3 regions of the Paenibacillus sp. FSL R5-0766 genome follow, and region 2 is predicted to be linked to each of the others. Evidence: predicted binding sites of a transcription regulator. Region 2 holds the regulator's gene; each other region holds the start of a gene.
What was found. Region 2 encodes LexA, which represses DNA repair genes until DNA is damaged. Its sites were predicted from a motif close to CGAACATATGTTCG; they were not measured.
Positions count from the first base shown of each region.

Region 1: MKY66_RS16275 (DNA polymerase IV) is a predicted target of LexA. The motif match lies at 2,484-2,497, and genes of this name have one in related genera.
Region 3: MKY66_RS10275 (DNA polymerase IV) is a predicted target of LexA. The motif match lies at 5,573-5,586, and genes of this name have one in related genera.

Region 1 covers NZ_CP150227.1:3,811,189-3,817,757, reverse strand. The annotation lists gene MKY66_RS16285 (hypothetical protein) at 506-874, opposite strand; gene MKY66_RS16280 (YolD-like family protein) at 876-1,223, opposite strand; gene MKY66_RS16275 (DNA polymerase IV) at 1,220-2,458, opposite strand; gene MKY66_RS16270 (glycoside hydrolase family 1 protein) at 2,753-4,204, opposite strand; gene MKY66_RS16265 (beta-glucoside-specific PTS transporter subunit IIABC) at 4,225-6,090, opposite strand; gene MKY66_RS16260 (PRD domain-containing protein) at 6,238-6,569, opposite strand, start outside.
Region 2 covers NZ_CP150227.1:4,140,132-4,146,700, forward strand. The annotation lists gene MKY66_RS17760 (ABC transporter permease subunit) at 1-135, opposite strand, end outside; gene MKY66_RS17765 (HAD family hydrolase) at 691-1,482, opposite strand; gene MKY66_RS17770 (hypothetical protein) at 1,511-2,020, opposite strand; gene MKY66_RS17775 (DUF896 domain-containing protein) at 2,146-2,355, opposite strand; gene MKY66_RS17780 (LysM peptidoglycan-binding domain-containing protein) at 2,451-2,828, opposite strand; gene lexA (transcriptional repressor LexA) at 3,134-3,760, shown strand; gene MKY66_RS17790 (aldehyde dehydrogenase) at 3,858-5,159, opposite strand; gene MKY66_RS17795 (hypothetical protein) at 5,756-6,235, shown strand.
Region 3 covers NZ_CP150227.1:2,255,372-2,261,940, reverse strand. The annotation lists gene MKY66_RS10300 (GTP pyrophosphokinase family protein) at 1-492, opposite strand, end outside; gene MKY66_RS10295 (quinone-dependent dihydroorotate dehydrogenase) at 627-1,724, opposite strand; gene MKY66_RS10290 (hypothetical protein) at 1,980-2,117, shown strand; gene MKY66_RS10285 (L,D-transpeptidase family protein) at 2,160-3,602, opposite strand; gene MKY66_RS10280 (ferredoxin) at 3,821-4,063, opposite strand; gene MKY66_RS10275 (DNA polymerase IV) at 4,180-5,481, opposite strand; gene cimA (citramalate synthase) at 6,015-6,569, shown strand, end outside.

The sequences.
Region 1 (6,569 bases), 330 kb from region 2:
CAAGTTCTTCTTCTTGGCTCGGGACACGAAACTTTTACCGATAAACAAAAAAAGCCGCTAATATAGCGACTTTCAATGGGAATATCTTCTTGTCCCTCGACAGATATGAAGAGTGACACAATCTACCCAAAGGATAACATTCTGCCACTATAATTGAATGTTACATCGCTTTCTAAGTAACATTCAAAAAATATAATTTGCTCTTCACTGACAGATTTTTATTTTTTTTATTCTTTATTTTCATCTACAGACTTTTCAGAAACTCAACAGATATTTTCGCGGATTTATTCATATATGTAGAGGTTGCATAGCTAATTTTGTTTTAAAATGAGATCCACTGTTTCTATTCTTTTCTTCTAAGTATAGTTATAACATAGAGACAAAAAATACCGACCCTTCAACTTCAAAGGTCGGTTTACCCATTTGGGAGAAGAAAACAATGGTTTTAAATGCATTATATCCACCCGATGTGGTTATATACCTTATTCTGCTTGAACTTTCATGTTCATTTGAGCAATTCTGTAATATCAACGTTCATATGTTCAGTAAGCATTAAGGTTACATCTACTTTCACTTTGCTCCATAATAATGTCATTTTATGAATGTAACCTCTCACCGAATAATCTACCGTTAAACTCAGCTCGGATCTCACTTCATCTATGATTTTAATATGATGTTCCTCTAGCCTTTGTTTTGATTTGTACATCTCTAAAGCAATTTTCTTTTGGGTACCGTCTAGATAGTCAACATACACAGATTTCATTTTGAAGTTTGAAGCGTATATTTTATGCTTATCTACCTCCAGAGCACCTAAAAGATAAGGGAGCTCCACCACCCTCTTCACGAGCGAAAGTTCCTCGAAAGTCTGACGCACTTTACACGCCTCCTTCCTCAAGTTTCACAGCGACCAATTGATCAAAATCGACCCATTCAAATCCATTCTCCATTTCAATTTTGATTTTCTTTCCAAAGGTACTGACTGAAGTGACGATCCCATGTATATACCGATTGCCCCACTCATGAAAAACTTCAAAGGTGGCTTGCAACGTATAATTGAGCGACATATCTATATTTTGAGTAATAATCTCCCACTCATCTTCATGGATCAGCGGTTTCGTTAGATAATGAATTTGAGTACGATGCTGTATAATTCGTTCTTTATGTTGTGGAAGCATCATTCGGCTCGATTCCCATAATCCATTGGCCTCCAGTTTTTTGCTCATTTATAATGCCCCCCGATTTTAGATGCTCGATCGATCGCTTGACCCGCAGCCGTAATGGAGCTCGCTCGTAGAATGGCAATGTCGCCAAATCGATCTTTAATATCGTCCATCACCTGATCAATGGCCCGTTTCTGCTCTTGATCATCAAAAAAAGATAATTGATATGTATCCGCGTTGGATAATTGAGACAGGGATACGCCTACACGGCGCACAGGTTGCCCATCCCAGTGTTGATGGAATATGCGTTTGGCTATCTTGCATACATCAACGGTTATGTTTGTAGGATCAGACAGTTTAACCTGCCTGTGAAAACCAGTGGGGTGGTCAAAATCCGCTCCAGATACACTTACGGATACGACACTACTCATCAATCCCTTTTGGCGGGCTCTTCTGCATACTTCTGTGCAGATATCGAGAATAACCACTTCGATCTCCCAAGCCTCTGTGAAATCTCTAGGCAGGGTCATTCCGTTTCCGATATCTTTTTGTGTACTGTGCGTATTGACGGTTACCGGCGAATTATCGAGTCCATTTGCGACTCGCCAGATGACTTCTCCATTAACCCCCCACTTACTTCTTAATTTGGAAAGAGGCGTATTCGCCAGGTCTCTAATGGTTCGGATGCCCATCTTCCACAGATGTTTTTCCATTCTTGAGCCTATTCCCCACATATCGCGGATGGGCTTATCTCCAATATGGAGGTGTAACTCCTCTTTCTTTAAGTGGAAAATACCCCCCTCTGCTTTTTTAGCGATCATATCGCAGCATAATTTACTGATGATTTTGTTTTCACCAATGCCAGCTCTTGCGTAAACGCCTGTTTCATTATAGATTTTGTCTTGAATTTGCTTGGCCAAATCGACTGGATCATTACCAAATAGATGCATAGACCCTGTAAAATCAGCGAATAATTCGTCTATACTGTACGGTTCGACCAGATCGGTGAACTCCTCAATAATGGACATGATTTGAGTGGATACTTCGATGTATTCTTGCATGTGTGGTCTCACAATGATCAGTTCAGGGCACTTCTGAAGAGACTGCCAGAGTGGTTCCGCGGTAGATACACCCTTCGCTTTGGCTAGTGGACAAGCGGCAAGGATAATTCCAGAACGTCTTTCGGGGTCTCCCGCGACAGCTAAAGGTCTAATTTTGTATTGAGGCATTTTTACCTTTTCGACTGAAGCATAAAAGCTCTGCATATCAATGAGCATAATGGTTCGTTGCTTAGTCAACACTGTAATCACTCCTGTACTTTTAAGAACGTATGTTTGTATATATTATAGACCGAACACACGTTCTTTATGCAAGAGGTAAATATTTATATTTAGCTTTTGAAAACCCTTGGACACCATAATGAACTGTAGACTGGATATTGTCAGCCACTTTAGCATCATCAAAATTAATTCTTAGTTTTATTATTGATGCACAAAAAACCAAGTACTTGTCTCACAAAGTGATAAGTACTTGGTCTATTTGATAGAATTTAAAGATTGGATCATCTTTCGTTCGATTGCAAATTATATTTCCTAATTCAATCTTTCCCCGTTGGATTCAATCACCTTTTTATACCAGTGGAAACTGTCCTTTTTACTTCTTTTCAGGGTACCTCTACCCTCGTTATCCTTATCTACATAAATGAATCCGTAGCGTTTCTCCATTTCGCCAGTTGAGGCACTAACGATATCGATGCAACCCCAAGCCGTGTAGCCGATAAGATTAACGCCATCGAGGATAGCTTCTCTCATTTGTTCAATGTGGTCTCGCAGGAAATTGATCCTATACGTATCATGGATAGAGCCATCCTCTTCGATGACATCAACCGCTCCCAGACCATTTTCAACGATCATTACAGGGATTCTATACCGATCGTACACATGATTGAGTACGTAACGAAGTCCAACTGGATCGATTTGCCAACCCCAATCATTTGCCTTCAAATAAGGATTTTTGAATCCACCAAAGACATTCCCCTGGGTCTCATCACCCTCTGGGCGGGTACCCACTACATGAGACTTGTAGTAGCTGAAGCTATAGAAATCAACACAGCCTTGTTTTAGCACTTCTACGTCTTCTTCTGCCATCTCAATCTGAATATTGTTCTCATTAAAATATCTCTTGGCAAAGTCAGGGTATTCCCCTCTAACTTGCACGTCACTGCTCAGCATATTGTTAATCTGATCCATTCTCAGAGCCTTCAACATATCTTCCGGTTTACATGTACTTCCGTAACCATGACTATAATTAATCATACAACCGATTTGGAACGCCGGACTAATCTCGTGAGCAAGCTTGACCGCTTTTGCACTTGCTATAAATTGATGATGTAAAGCCTGGAATCTTAATTGCGTACTATCCACAACCGTATTGTTAAATACCCCACTATCATCAACTAATAATGCCCCTGCTATATATGCACCTGCTGGAACAATTAAACTATTGATCTCATTAAATGTAATCCAGTACTTCACGAGATCCTTGTAACGGGTGAAAATGGTCTCACAATACCGTACGTAGCAGTCGATCATCTCTCTGGAAGCCCAGGCATTGAATTTCTCTGTTAGCGCAAACGGAGCTTCGTAATGTGAGATCGTAACGATGGGTTCAATATTATACTTTTTCAATTCACTGAATACCTTGTCGTAAAATTGAAGTCCTGCTTCATTTGGCGTTACATCGTCCCCGTTGGGGAATATTCTGGACCAAGCAATGGACATTCTGAAGCATCGAAAGCCCATCTCTGCAAATAGACGGATATCTTCTTTGTAATGATGGTAAAAGTCTACTGCCTCATGGGAAGGATAGTTTACGCCCTCCTCAATGTGTTTGGTGATCCGTCTTGGAATAGTATGCGTTCCACCCGTCATCATATCTGCTGTACTTGCCTTTTTACCATCAATGTTCCAGGCACCTTCGTATTGATTCGCCGCTGTTGCGCCGCCCCACATAAAAGAGTCCGGGAATACGGTTGTGTTCTTCATTGGAATTCCTCCTTGTATTCTTATATGATCTTCATTAGTTTTTCACCGATCATAATCGATGGTTTGTCTATACCAATTACATCTGTAAAGTCATCTGAATTCGTAACAATAATAGGTGTAGTCAGATCATAACCTTTGGCGGCTATTGCATCTGTATCGAATTCGATAAGTAAATCCCCAGCTTTTACTTCATCGCCTTCTTGTACATGCACCTTGAAATGTTCACCTTTCAGCTTCACCGTGTTCATGCCGATATGAACGAGGAGCTCAGCGCCATTATTCGAGCTAATACCGATTGCGTGGAAGGTAGGGAATACCGCGGATATTACACCATCGGCTGGTGAAACAAGCTTTCCAACTGTAGGTTCAATGGCGATCCCTTTTCCCATAGCTCCAGTTGCAAAGGCTTCGTCCTTTATTGTTGATAACTCTAGAACTCGACCAGTCATTGGTGCTTTGAGCACATGCTCAGAAACACTAACAACAGGCACGCGGTTTGATGAAGAGGAATTGGCTGTTGCTCGTTGATCCTCTCCATCCTCAGGCACATCTTCAAATCCTAAAATAAGCGTCATCAAAAAGGTAACAACAAAGCCAATGACCAGACCAATGGCTGCATGGATTAGGTTCCATGGATTATCTGTGATAAATGCTGGCAACGTAGCCAAGCCGGCAATGCCTAGAGCAGATCGAGCTACTCCGAACAAGCCAACGTATATTCCGCCTACAATACCACCAATGACAACAGCGATCAGCGGTTTTTTCAACCGTAGATTTACACCAAACAATGCAGGTTCGCTAATACCTAATAGCGCAGTTACACTTGTAGAGTATGCAACTTGTTTAAATGCCTTATTTTTGGTTCTTAATGCGACCGCGAGCGCAGCTGCACCTTGAGCAATATTGTGTACGAGCATACCTGGGCCAACAATGCCATCGGTTTTTGTCTGTGCATAAGCAGTGAGGACAACGGGTCCCAAACTATAGTGCATTCCCGTCAGAATCAGGAAAGGGAACGCACCGCCAATAATACCAGACACTAACCATCCTGCGTGTGTATTGACATAGGATACAGCAGAAGCAAGATAGTTACCGGCAATTGCACCCAATGGTCCTAGAATAATTAATGTTAGAGGCGCCATAACAAGGATTACAACTAAAGGTTTCAAAATGGATTTGATCACGGAAGGAGAATACTTTTCAGCAAATCGTTCCACATATGACAGGATCCATACTGCTAAAATAATTGGAATAACGGAAGAAGAATACGTTGCTTGTGTAACAGGTAGACCGAAGAACGTAACAGGCTCACCTGCAGACATCAACGCCGAAAAGCTAGGATGTAACAAGATACCCGCAATGGTTAACGCAAAACCCACATTAGCTTTAAGTTTAACAGCAGCACTCCAGGCGAGTAGCATTGGCAAGAAGTAATAAGCCGCATCCCCGACGAAAGTCATAATCGTATTAAATTGACCGTCAAGGTCAACGAGATCAAAGGTTTTCAAAATGAGAAGAACTGCCTTAATCATGGCGCAACCGATCATCGCCGGTAGGATGGGTGTAAATATTCCGGCAATCGTGTCCAGAACAGTAGAGACTTTTCCTTTTTTCACAGCTGGAGCATCGTTCTTGCTTGTAAAGTTCCCTAGTTGCGCAAGGGCTTTATAGACGTTGTTGACCTCATTACCGATAATGACCTGATACTGTCCTCCACTACTGGCAACACCCACAACTCCTTGTACGTTTTTCAGTGCTTCGTTGTTTGCAATCGACTCGTCTTTCAAATTAAAGCGCAGCCTGGTAGCACAGTGTGTAACACTTTCAATGTTTTTTTCACCACCAACAAGTTTTAGAATGTCGGTAGCCGTTTGTTCATGTTTCATTTTTTGTTCCCCCTTCAATGTATTTTTTCACAAAAAAAGACCTAGAGTTCTATCGAATATAGATATGCTCTATACACGATGGAACTCTAGGTCTTGCCTGCATCACCAGTAACAATCCTAGTATAGTCATTATGGAGCGATGATGGGTCAATCCCTTTCTTCATCAGTCACCCTTTTGATATGAACAGTTAAATATACCAATTCGTCTTCGGTTAATTCTTTCCCATAGTCTACCCGAATCAACTGCGCAATTCTTAGACTACATTGGTACTCTAGCTTATATTTTTCTTTAATAATATGGAGGAAATCGTTATCATTACTTTTCATCACCGTATTGTTAAACAGACGATAGGCAAAAAACTTTAGATGCGTGATCAGTCTGGAGTAGTGAAGGGAACTTTCGTTAAAGTGAATTTTGAACTGATAACGAATAATATTTAAGACCTTTTGAATCAATTGCGTGATCTTCATGGTATCTT
Region 2 (6,569 bases):
GAGATAAATGATGGGAAGGATTAATAGTGAATACAGCTGCCAGTCTTTGCGAAACAAGGTTGCTGCCGTTCGTAATCTGCTCTCTTTACGTAAAGATGTCATGGTTAACGTTGTTTTAGCGGTTTCCGACTCCATGTGTTTTCACTCCGATCCAGGACTTGATAAGTAAGAGTAATTCATGTACAAACTCCATCGTTTCTCCTCTTGTAGAAGACAACAACTCCTTTAACTTCACCCCCACTACCAAATAGATAATTGCTGAATGTAAGCGATATCAATTTGATGTATTATGTAGAATCACACAATCCAAGGTGCTTCACATCATTCATTAGCACTTACTAAGTGGTGTGATCTCCAAATCAAAACAAGCTTTTTCAAAATATTAAGCGCTTACAATCAATCGAAAATAATTAGCAATAACTCCCTGCTTCCATTTAATGATGTAAGTCAAAAAGAAATTGCTTTAGGACAATCTAAATACTAGTCATACTAGTATGTTAGTTATATTTTAATCCAGCTTCCCCCTAATTTCAATAACTTTTAGCAAAATAAATGGAGATCTCTTTTAACAAGGTAATTTAGTCAACAAGCTCAAATAAAAAAACATTGGAAACTTCAAGAACGACATTATCGTTCATTGAAGCTTCCAATGTTTCAGGGTGCTGAGGAAAGATGTTATAGCTGATCTGCTTAGAAATTAGCTATAAGCTGATTTAATTCCGATAAATGCGTTATTTCATGGTCTGGCGCATACGTTTCATTGTTGGTCTTATGCTCACGGTTAATCCATACGGATTGGATGCCAGATGATAAAGCACCACGAATATCAGTCGTTAACTTGTCTCCAACCATCATGCTCTCTTCGGGTTTAACACCCAGTTTACTCAAAGCATGTTCAAATATCGACGGATCTGGTTTTCCTTTTCCGAAGTTACCCGAGATAATAATCTCATCAAAGAAAGGAGTCAATTCAGGTACACCATCCAACTTTTCTTGTTGCAAAGCAGGACAACCGTTTGTTAACAATAACAGTTTGTACTTTCCTTGTAACTGACGCAAGGTATCCATCGTTTCTTCGTATACATGAGGTCTGGATCTCCGTTCTACTCCAAACTGCGCAGCAAGTTGTTCAGCAAGATCTTCCCGATCTATACCCAACTTCAACAAGCCACGACGCCAGGATTCTTTACGGTATACTGGAGCAAGCTGCTCCAACTGACGGAACTCAGGTTGATCCCCACCAGTAAAGTTAGCCCAAAGGCCTTCAAACGGATTGATTCCAATCATTTTGGTAAAAGGAAAGGTTTCATATGATTCATACAGCCCACGTGCCTCATTACGAACAGCTTCTTCAAGTTCTTCTGGTTTGACCCCAGTCTCTTGCGCTGCGATTAGACAAGTCTCATGAAAAGCTTCTCGAACACTACGCTCATCCCATAATAAAGTATCATCCAGGTCGAACAAAATCGCTTTTAACGCCATTCCGATCATCTACCCCTTTATGCAATAATTACTTTTCGACGGTTTCCACGGTGATCTGGTGTGCTTTTGCAAATTTCAGCAAACGTTCTGCAATCGCATCTGTATCGTAACGGTTCAATAACTTGGTAAACACCCATCTTTTCCCGCGACTGTTATGTTCGATAACAACTGTACCTGGTTCAATTCTGAATTTGACGATATCGTCAACCCCAATTGAACGTTCACGATTACCCTTCGTCGTTATAATCCGATTACTGCTAATCTTGATGTATGGACGGCGAAGCATGAAGATGACTGCCAAAAATACGTAAAGCAGCATGGTCACCCAGTCCCAAGTTGTCATTGGAGCTTGCACAAGGAATGTGCTCATAAACAGATACAAAAAGGCGAGACCGATCAAAAATATTGGGAACAACAAGCTGCGTCCCTTAAAGACTTCTTCACCTGGTGTACCTGTGATTGGTTGACCACTTTTTTTGCGTTGCTGATTTAACTGCTTGGAATTTTTCTTAACCGTTCTCTCGAACGAACGCGACATGAGAATCCCCCTTATGTGTCTTTGTATCGGCTTACATAACTGTAAACCAACATTTCCCCCTATAAATTGCACACTCAAAATAACAGGAAGAAACCTAAATATCATAATGATATCATTAGGTTTCGTTAGTGTTTGAGTTTGCCTTGGTGGCCTTTGTCATTCTCCTCATCAACAATCTCAATGGTATCCAGTTGTTGTCTGAAATTACTGCGAATATTGCTCAAATAAATCTCTCTTAGCTCGGCACGTTCAGCAAGTTCTTCCTCCGACAATCCAGTGGACTTTTGCTTACGAGCCAATTCGTTAATGCGTGCTACCAGACTATCTATATCCAAGCTTGTCCCCTCCAAAAATACAAAGTCATATTAACTTTGCCATTATAAAGGCTACTTGTCAAGCTGACACGCGCTAACACTCATTGATGTGCATTTTATTCTGCAAATTGCGGTAGAGCTAGTACTTGTCCCACTTGGATGGAAGTTGTATGAAGTTGATTCACTTTCTTAATTGCTTCTATATAAATACGTGTATCCATATTCGTCGGTTTATGTTCCAAAGAAATACTCCATAATGTTTCCCCTTGTGAAACAGCTATCTTTCCTCCAGGCAGAACATCATTCTCATTGCCGGCAAATACAGTTAAAACGGTGCTGCATCCAATAAATATAATCATAGAGGTAATGGCTACCTTTAACATCCATGAAGAAATCTTGAAACGCGCTAAAACCTTCTTGTAGTTCCCTATGTTAGACTTCACCAGTTCCGAATTCATCGGTTCATAAATGCTTTGATAAGTAGAATATCTCATTAAATACCCGCCTCCAAACGTTTGTTCCTATCTGTTGAAATCAATATAACACGAACACTTGTTTTGTTCAATAGATTTTTAGAACAATTGTTCGCTTATTTTTCGAAGGGAGATATATCATATATGAAGTTCTTTTGCAAAGCATTTGCACATTTGCAGTATTATGCTCTGGATTTTGGACAGATGCTGTTCTAAAAGTTAAAAAACACTGATTTAATGCTATTTTATTTAGAACTTATGTTTGTACGAACGGAGGTTCTATGTTATAATTTTCCCAAACGTTACTAAAATGGGGTTGATACGGTATGTCGAAGATATCCAGCAGGCAGCAGGCTATTCTGGAGTTTATACGAAATGAAGTCCGGTTGAAGGGGTATCCTCCTTCCGTACGGGAAATTGGTGAAGCGGTTGGACTAGCTTCCAGCTCAACAGTACATGGACATTTGGATCGTTTGGAGAAAAAAGGTTTGATCCGACGCGACCCTACCAAGCCAAGAGCCATTGAGCTTTTGAGCCAGGAAGAATCTGAGCATTCTCATCAATTTGCTCATAGCGTTGCACGTATTCCTGTCGTTGGTAAAGTTACAGCCGGGGTTCCAATCACTGCAACCGAGAACATTGAAGACTACTTCCCTCTTCCTACACATTATGTAGGCGAACAAAAAGTGTTTATGCTTTCAGTAGTCGGAGATAGTATGGTGGAAGCTGGAATCGTTAATGGAGATTACGTTATTGTCCGTCAACAGCAAACTGCTGATAACGGTGATATCGTCGTTGCAATGACTGAAGACGATGAAGCTACAGTGAAAACGTTCTATAAAGAGAAAGATCATATTCGCCTTCAACCGGAGAATGCGACCTTCGAACCTTTACGTTTGAAACATGTTAGTATTCTGGGTAAAGTCATTGGCCTTTTCCGAGATATTCATTAATATTTAACTTGAGTAACAAACTAGATGTAATGAAATACGAAAGAGGTTGTCCTGATCAACAGGACAACCTCTTTTTTTCATGTTTTTTTGCGGCCAATTATTCACTGCGTTTCAGAACACTCTTGTGATGCGAGAACACATCAAAGCTCTGTTGTCCGTGATATGAGCCCATACCGCTCTCTCCTACACCACCAAACGGGAGATAGTGTGAAGTCATATGAGAAAGTGTGTCATTAATACATCCCCCACCGAAGGATACTTGATTCAGAACCTGATCCTGCAGTTGCTCATCCTGTGTGAAGAGATATAGCGCCAATGGTTTTGGCCGGCGAACAATCTCATCCAGCATAGGATTCAGGTCACTGTACGTAAATACAGGAAGAATCGGACCGAAGATTTCTTCTTGCATGACAGCCGATTCCCAGTTCACATCCCCAAGTACAGTTGGCTCAATCAGCAACTGCTCACACACAGACCGTCCACCTATCAGCGTTTTCCCATCTGTAAGGAACTTCGACAACCGATCAAAGTTACGCGCGTTAACAATATGCGGAAAATCAGCGTTCTGTAACACATCATCCCCAAATTTATCTTTGATCTCTGCGCCAATCAGATTGATCAATTCGTCATGAACTTGTTCATGTACAAGCAAATAATCCGGAGCAACGCATGTTTGCCCCGCATTCAGGAATTTACCACGAACAATACGTTGGGCCACCAGCTTCAGATCTGCATCACTATGGACAATAGCAGGACTCTTACCACCCAACTCAAGAGTTACAGGAGTCAAGTGCTCCGCAGCTGCCTTCATAACAATGCGACCAACACCTGTGCTGCCTGTGAAGAAAATATAATCAAACTTCTCTTTCAACAATGCTGTGCTAGCCTCAACTTCGCCTTCCATAACCGCAATATACTCCTGAGGGAAGATCTCCTGAATCAGATCATACGTCAGACGAGATACGGCTGGTGTTAATTCAGAAGGCTTGATAACTGCACAGTTACCGGCTGCAATTGCTCCAATCAGTGGACCAAAGGCCAGTTGGAAAGGATAGTTCCAAGGTGCAATAATAAGAGCCACTCCGTATGGTTCAGGGTAAATGGTACTCACCCCATCCGGCATAGCCGAATTGGTTGGGACTTGTTTTGGTGCAGCCCATTCCTGCAGGTGTTCTAATGCAAAATCCAGTTCACCCAGAACAACGCGAATCTCGGAACCGTAAGCTTCCGCCTCAGATTTGTTCAGATCCGCCCGAAGTGCGTCTTGAATCCGTTGCTGAAACTTTTCAATTCCCTTTCTAAGCTGTTGAAGCGCATTAATCCGATACTCGATTTTTTTAGTTTGTCCTGTATAAAAAAATGTACGTTGTTCTGTCACAAGTTGTTTTGCCTGATCCATATTAACATCTCCAATTAATTATTAAAAATTTAATTGTTCAAAATTCAATTAAAGTATACCTCTTCTATATGAAACTTTCAACATACAAATGAAACATCCATTTGTATGTATTTGAACGATGGTTGGAATTTTGAAAGAGTGAAAGCTAGTATTCCTTTCTATTCGTGGCTATCAAGTTGCCTTATGAGGGTGCTATGTAAGTCTTTCATTCTATAGACAGTATCAGCTTACTGCGATAGTAGGTGAGTTCTGGCTTTAAACTCAACAGTCTCATGGAAAACATCTATTATCGTAGCAGGTATTCTAATATCTGAGTAAAAGGATGAATGCCTAAGGAGAAATGACTGAATGTTCAGCCGTTGCCTGATAAGAACAACTGAGATGCCTAAAGACAAGGTGCCGCAAGAAGTTAGAAGTTCGCGACCATCTAGGACAGACTGACTGATACAATGACCTTTATTAAGGTTTATGAGAGGCTATCCCCTTCTAGTTGCGACTCCACATGTATTAGCTTTTCCTTATCCACTCATTTACATAGAAAAATATACCTTGGTCTGATAGACTATATGCAGAATACATATATTGGAGGAATCATCTTGAAAAAAGCATCACTTTTATTGTCAGCTTTAATGCTGACTATAGCAATAACAGCATGTGGAAGTGAGACAGAAAAAACAGCCAATACAGCGCCAGTGAAATCAACTGAAACAGATCTAGTAGAAACGCCTGTATTAGAAGACACTGAGCAGGCAAAAGAAGAAACTAAGCAAGAGGAAGTAGCAGAAACAGGTGAAGCAATCGAATATGAACTTGATGGTTTAAAAATATCAGAAGTGTCCGTGAAAGATGATAATGGGATGTGGTCTTTAACAGCCTCTATTGAAAACACTGATAAAGAATTCGAAGTTGCTTTGCTAAAAGCGACCATTAACGACAAAGACGGAAAACAAATCGGTACAGCAGACGGTACGGTTGACTTCCTGGGAAAAGGTGAAAGCAAAACGGTTGAGTTTTACTCAATGGATGATCTTACGGGTTACGATTCTTTCAAATTTCAGATTGACAGTAAAATGTAATGAAGATCGGATTGTGAAGCCCAGCCTGAAAGAGCATTTTCCAGCTCAAACCTATATAAATAAGTCATCGTTCATCAAACTGGGATATGGATAGCTATGAAATCCGAAATGGGCATTTTATAACAAAGTCTACCATCAGATGATATTCGACATTGTTAAGAAAAGTCTGATTAAATGAAAATAAGGCCCTGTCAGCTAAGACCTGATAAGGCCTTATTCTATTTCTAAACGCCTGGAAATATATCACTTATAAAAATTATCTACATTTAGCGATATAGTAGTAGCACTCCTAGTTTTTCAATTACAGAGTAAATTACTCTGTAAAATCTCTTTG
Region 3 (6,569 bases), 1.9 Mb from region 2:
TTCCCGAAACTTGTAACTCAGCGAATGTTCAATGGTAGCCCAGAAGTTCATGGCAAGCGTCCGGATCTGTATCTCGGCCAAAACTTTCTTTTGTCCCAGAGCCGTCTGAACGGGATACTCAATAATCATATGGAAGCTGCGATAGCCGCTCTCTTTGAAATTCGTAATGTAATCTTTCTCAATGAGTACCGTGAGATCCTTGCGGCCTCGAATATACTCGGCAACCCGACGGATATCATCCACGAACTGGCACATAATGCGGATACCTGCAATATCCTCAATGCCTGTTTCCACGTCATCAAGCGACACATTCAGTCGTCTGGATTTCTCCAGAATACTGGATATTTTTTTGACACGACCGGTAACGAATTCAATCGGGGCATACTCTTCCCGTTTTTTCAGCTCCGCCCGCATTGTCTTAAACTTGACTTTTAATTCCTCTACCGCTTGTTCATAAGGAAGTAAAAATGTACCCCAGTCTCTACCGTCCATGCTTATGCCTCCTGTCTCTATAGCGTCCCCTGTTCTATTCCATTATACATGATGTTTGGTGGGGGGAAGAGTCCCGAACCATTTTACGCTCTTCCATGCTTCTGTATCTTCATTCCGGGGATCCACATTCCTTCTTAACGATGCTCCGCACCAACCGCTTCAGAGATATGACGATAACCGTCCTTGCGCAATAACTCACGCAGTCCGGCATGAATACGCCGATTCACCTCAGGTCCTTCGTAGATCAATGCTGTATATATTTCGACCAGACTTGCTCCGGCTTTAATTTTCTCGTATGCATCTTCACTTGTGAAAATACCACCTGAACCGATGATCGGAAGTTTGCCTTCGGTCTGACGATAGATCTGGCGAATAATCTCCGTAGAACGCTCACGCAGAGGTTTACCGCTCAGACCGCCAGTTTCCTTTGCATGTTGGTGAGAAAGTCCTGTACGACTAATGGTTGTGTTCGTTGCAATAATGCCAGCAACACCGCTGTCTGCAATTGTGCGAACCATATATTCAAGTTCCTGATCATTCACATCCGGTGCGATCTTCACCAGAACGGATTTGGTTGCTCCGCCCGCTCGTGCATGCTGCACGTTCATCTCATTCATAACCGCAGCGAGCAGTTCCTTCAATTCATTCCCATGTTGCAGATTACGCAAATCCGGTGTATTTGGTGAACTAATATTAACCACGAACAGATCAGCATAATCGTATAGTGCCTGAATGCACTTCGAATAGTCCAGGTGAGCTTCCTCATTAGACGTTGCTTTATTCTTGCCGATGTTAACAGCCACTGGAATTCGCCGATCCTGTAGACGCGCCAATTCACCTGCCATGGCTTCCGCACCAAGATTGTTGAAGCCCATTCGGTTCACCAACGCCTCATCTGGAGGCAAACGGAACAGCCGTGGTTGATCGTTACCTGGTTGTGCAAGTGGTGTCACGGTTCCCACTTCCATGAATCCAAATCCTATGGAAGAAAAGCCCGTTACGGCCTGCCCGTTTTTGTCCAGACCCGCAGCCAGACCAACAGGTGTAGGGAAATGACACCCAAACATGTCAACAGCCAGATCAGACGTTTCACGAACGCCGTACATCACACGCAGTCCGGAAGGAACCGGACGGATGCTACCCACGCCACTAAGGCCGCCAATAATCAGATGATGGGCCTGTTCAGGGTCCATTTTGAACAACAAAGGTTTAGCAAGACTTCTGTATAACAAATCACTCACTCCGTTCTGGTCCGGTACGCCAAAAAGCCGTTGTCCGTCTTTTCATATGTAAAAAAACACTCTACTCACAAGTTTATCTGTTTCTTATTAAAAAGGAAAGTAGTTTGCGCATAGACAGCACAAATCGAATAATACAAAATGCTCACAAGAAATCCACCCGCCCACTGGTAATGACGAGTTGAATTCTTTACAATGAGAGCATGGTTACTCTACACCAGTTCTATTCCAAATAAGGAGGAATAACTCATGGCTCCCAAACGTAAACCACCTGCATTACAGCAAAAGAAAGAAGAAGTGAATCGCAAAGCCATTGCATGGACTGCAGCCAGTGTAGGCGGCTTGATCATCATCATTGGTGCTCTTATCATTATTGCCAACATGTAGATGATTCAGGCTGAATCCATCTGATTCTACATATCAAGCAGATCAATTCAGCCAGTGATACGTTTTGTTCGGATTATTCTGCTTTGGAACAAGTGTATGCTGATAACGCTGCTTTGCTTCTGGAACAAGCGTCAGATCTGGCAGTACATCTTCTCCAATGCGTACCGGAGTGCCTTGCGGAGCAAGAGCGAATAACTCTTCTACATCTCCCGTGCGCATTCTCACACATCCAAGGGACTCATCCAGTCCGATACTGTCTGGCTCGTTGGTCCCATGGATGGCATAATTCGTATTCGAGAGCTGCATACCTCTGCTTCCAAACTCACCGTTCGAGCGCCCATTCGGATTGACCACTTTATCCGTGATGACAAATGAACCCTCCGGTGTTCGATCACCGCCAAGTCCCACATCATACATACGAACAATGGTATCCCCACTGATTAATGCAAGTTTATGTTTATCCTTATCAATGACAATCTCCAGCGGTTCCTGCAAAAAAGGCTGACCTCCCAGCGTATCTGCAAAAGCGGCATTTTTGCCTTGAGACGAATTCAAAGATGTTGAACCGTTCTCTTTACCATTTGAATCGCTCTTTCCTTCTTGTGCCTTTCCTTGATGCAGAGCTAACAGCTTCGGAAACATCTCGGTCATCCCTGGCGCAGTCTCTCCCAGAATATTGTTCGGAAATGGCTGGGCCAATTGCGTTACACTCTTGGGCCAAACATCATTTTTTTTGCGATAGGCCACGATTGCACTTGATAAGGATGCTGCGGCTTCCTGCTTGGCGGTCCACGCCAAGGCCATCTTTTTGATTTTCGGTGTAACTTCAGGAGGTTCACAGTTGCATTGCTTGGCATCATAACTCTGTGCAGTTAATTTACCGCTTGTATTGGTTTGTACTATGTATTTCACAGGCATATTTCGTTTCCATAAAGACCAGTCATCCGAGGTTTGCATCCCCAGTACAGCAGAGGTCTCTACTTTTGGACCAGACCCGGACCAGGCAGCTGCGAGCGCAATTTCACCATGGTTGCCTCCACCAAATGCCGCAGCGGTGAACACATTGCTTGGCGCAATGGATGCAGTCCCAGCCTGTTGATCCACTTCTACAGGCGCTGCGATGTCCTCTGTGGATTCCAGTGCTGCTGACAGTGCGTCGGCCGCTTCACGACTGAAACCCGGAGCGTCCGCAGGTGGCAGACCTGCCAGCACAAGCAGCATTAACAATGTAAGCCACATTTTGTGTCTACGTTGTTTTTTCTCTTTTTGCTCAGACATTTCCACCAGTTTATCCTGATAGTCTACCCAGATGTCCGCAGGAGCTTTACTGCGTTCAAATGCCTCATAAACCTCGCCCGCTTGCTGAAAGCAATAGTTGGCTTTGGCCTCCTGTCCTTCGCCCAAATACTCCTTTCCAAGCAAGTACCAGGCCATTTTATTGTCGGGATGTTTCTTAACATATGTTCTTAGATGAGTATTTTGCATCCGATCCTCCACTATTTCGCCTTTTTCCGTATATCATTATATATCGGCATAACCAGGCGTTGAATCCATAGGACTTGAGTACCCGGTGGAACAAAGGGGGTTCGACAATGCTCGTCCTTGATCCATAGTCAGATAATCACAGTTAAATGAATGCAAAAAAAGCACCCTCCTTTGTCGTTAAGACAAAAGAAAGTGCTCTATGTTCATGTGAGAAATACTTAGCCTTCTTTATTGAAAGGCTCGTCCGCTACTTTGATTGAATCTGTAGGGCAGCCATCGCATGCATCCTGCATATCGTCAAACAAGTCGTCTGGAATAGCTTTGACACCATGGTTAGCATCGCCGTCAAAGATAACTTCAGCCAAACCTTCATCATCATAATCGTAGATGTCTGGAGCTGTTGCTCCACAAGCGCCACATGCGATGCATGTGTCTTTTTCAACCCAAGTATATTTACTCATTTACATTCTCTCCTCCTAAAATTCAAAACGTACAGTGTTTTTATCTAGAAACATATTAATACAAAGTAAGGATAATTACAAACATTTTGCAACCACAAGTCTCTATTATCCCTTATTTAATCAAGACTTTGCAAGTTATCTTTTTGCAGGGAAGTACCGCGCACTTTATGATTACGAAGCAGCACGGAAGGATCGTCTCCAAGCATGCCTGCGGTCACAACAGCATTCTCACCAAATTTATTACGTAACTGATCCATAATCCGAATCAGATTGTCCTTCTTGGGCTTCTGCTCATATTCGAACAAGTCCATCTGCACAGCGGATTCTTCTCTTGGAATCAGGTTCTGAAGTGTCACACCCAGCATGCGTACAGGCTTGCCACTACCCCAATGCTTCTCAAATAGTTTACAGGCCTCACGGTAAATGACCGTTGCATCCTCCGTAGGAACTTCCATTAGACGTGATCGGGTGATTGTCTTCATATCCGGTGTCCGGATTGTAATCTGAATACCCTGACTGAACATTTCGTGCTTGCGCAACCTTCTGGCTACCTGGTCACTTATATTGAGGAACACCCGATGAATCTCATTCATATCCGATACATCCGCCGGTAAAGTGGTTGTATGCCCAATGGATTTATTGGCCTCACGTTCCGCGTGAACTGCGGAATGGTTAATGCCATTCGCGGAATTTTTGAGCCATGCTCCATTAACTCCGAATAGTTCGGTCAACATGTTCTCATCCGACTTTGCCAATTGACCAATCGTTTCAATGCCCAGTTTTTTCAGCTTTTCAGCCGTTTTTTTGCCAATGCCAAACATCTCGTTACATGGTCTGTGCCAAAGAATCCGGGGTACGTCCCTCATGCGTAAAATGGAGATACCATTCGGTTTTTTCAGATCCGAAGCCATTTTCGCCAATAATTTGTTGGGTGCAATGCCAATGGAACATGGCAGCCCCAATTCATCCTTGATTCTACGCTGAATGCTCTCCGCAATCTCCATTGGATTCCCGAATTGCCTTGAACCTGTAATATCAAGATAACATTCATCAATGGATGTCGCCTCAAGTTGAGGCGTATAACTATACGCAATCTGCATGAACGCTCTTGAATATTGACGATATAAATGAAAATCAGGACGAATCACAATGAGATCAGGGCACTTTTTCATGGCTTGGTGCACAACCATACCTGTTGAGATGCCTCGATTACGAGCGGCATATGAGCAGGTTACAATTACACCCTTTCGCAGTTCACTGCTGCCTGCAACGGCCGTTGCTTTTCCTCTATATAAATCTGGTTCCTCGGCTTCATGTACAGAGCAGTAGAAAGCATTCATATCGACATGCAGAATCACCCGTCCGGCTGCTGGGTAATATTGATCCACATTTGCTGGAGGATTGCCGTCTGAAGACATCATGAACCCCCGCCCTTTCATGCACAGTAATTAATGAAAACTAAATTACTTTCTTCTATAGTATATCAAACCCGTTATGTTAATTCAGTCACGAACATTTATTTTCTGCGAGATCTGATCAGAGACCGAATAATTAACCATCCTGCACTCACAAAAAATATCAAAGTGATCAGGGCAATAACCGTATTTTCCCATAAAAAAGTCAAAATCACCCCTCCTTTTCTTCCATATATTCCAATTAAAACTCAATAATAGATTATAACATACATCCGGATTATGATTAACATCCTTCTTTTTGCTCTAAAATCCGTTAATTGTTACATGAAACTGCGATTTCTATGTAGCATTTGGCTATAATGGTGCTATAATAATTAATTATACAAATTGACGACTTTAGGACAAATCAGCGCATCGAGTTTAACACAGTGTAGCGTTGCCGAATCGAAGGATTCGTCCACTAACGTACTTAACAGCTTTTCCTAACTTACAATCCAAACTTTTAAAAGAGCGCTTTATCTCAAAGGAGGATCTTCATGTCAAAGGCCATTTCCATCTTCGATACGACTTTACGTGACGGCACACAAGGAGAGGGTGTCAGCTTATCGGCAGACGACAAACTCAAAATTGCCAAGAAGCTTGATGACCTGGGTGTCCATTATATTGAAGGCGGAATTCCCGGCAGCAATACCAAGGACATTGAGTTTTTCAAAAGAGTCAAGGAATTAAACCTGAACGCAAAGGTTGTTGCTTTTGGCAGTACCCGCCGTAAAGGCAGTATTGCAAGTGAAGACGCCAACCTGAAGCGCATGATCGAATCTGGTGCACAGGCTGCTACCTTGGTAGGTAAATCATGGGACTTCCATGTGCATACCGCTTTGCAGACTACATTGGAAGAAAACTTGTCCATGATCTATGATTCCATCGCCTATCTGAAACAGAATGGTATGGAAGTAATCTTTGATGCAGAACATTTCTTTGACGGATTCAAACATAACCCGGAATATGCTCAAGCGGTCTTGACCAAGGCTCACGAAGCTGGAGCGGACTGGCTCGTTATGTGTGATACCAATGGCGGGACGATGCCAAAC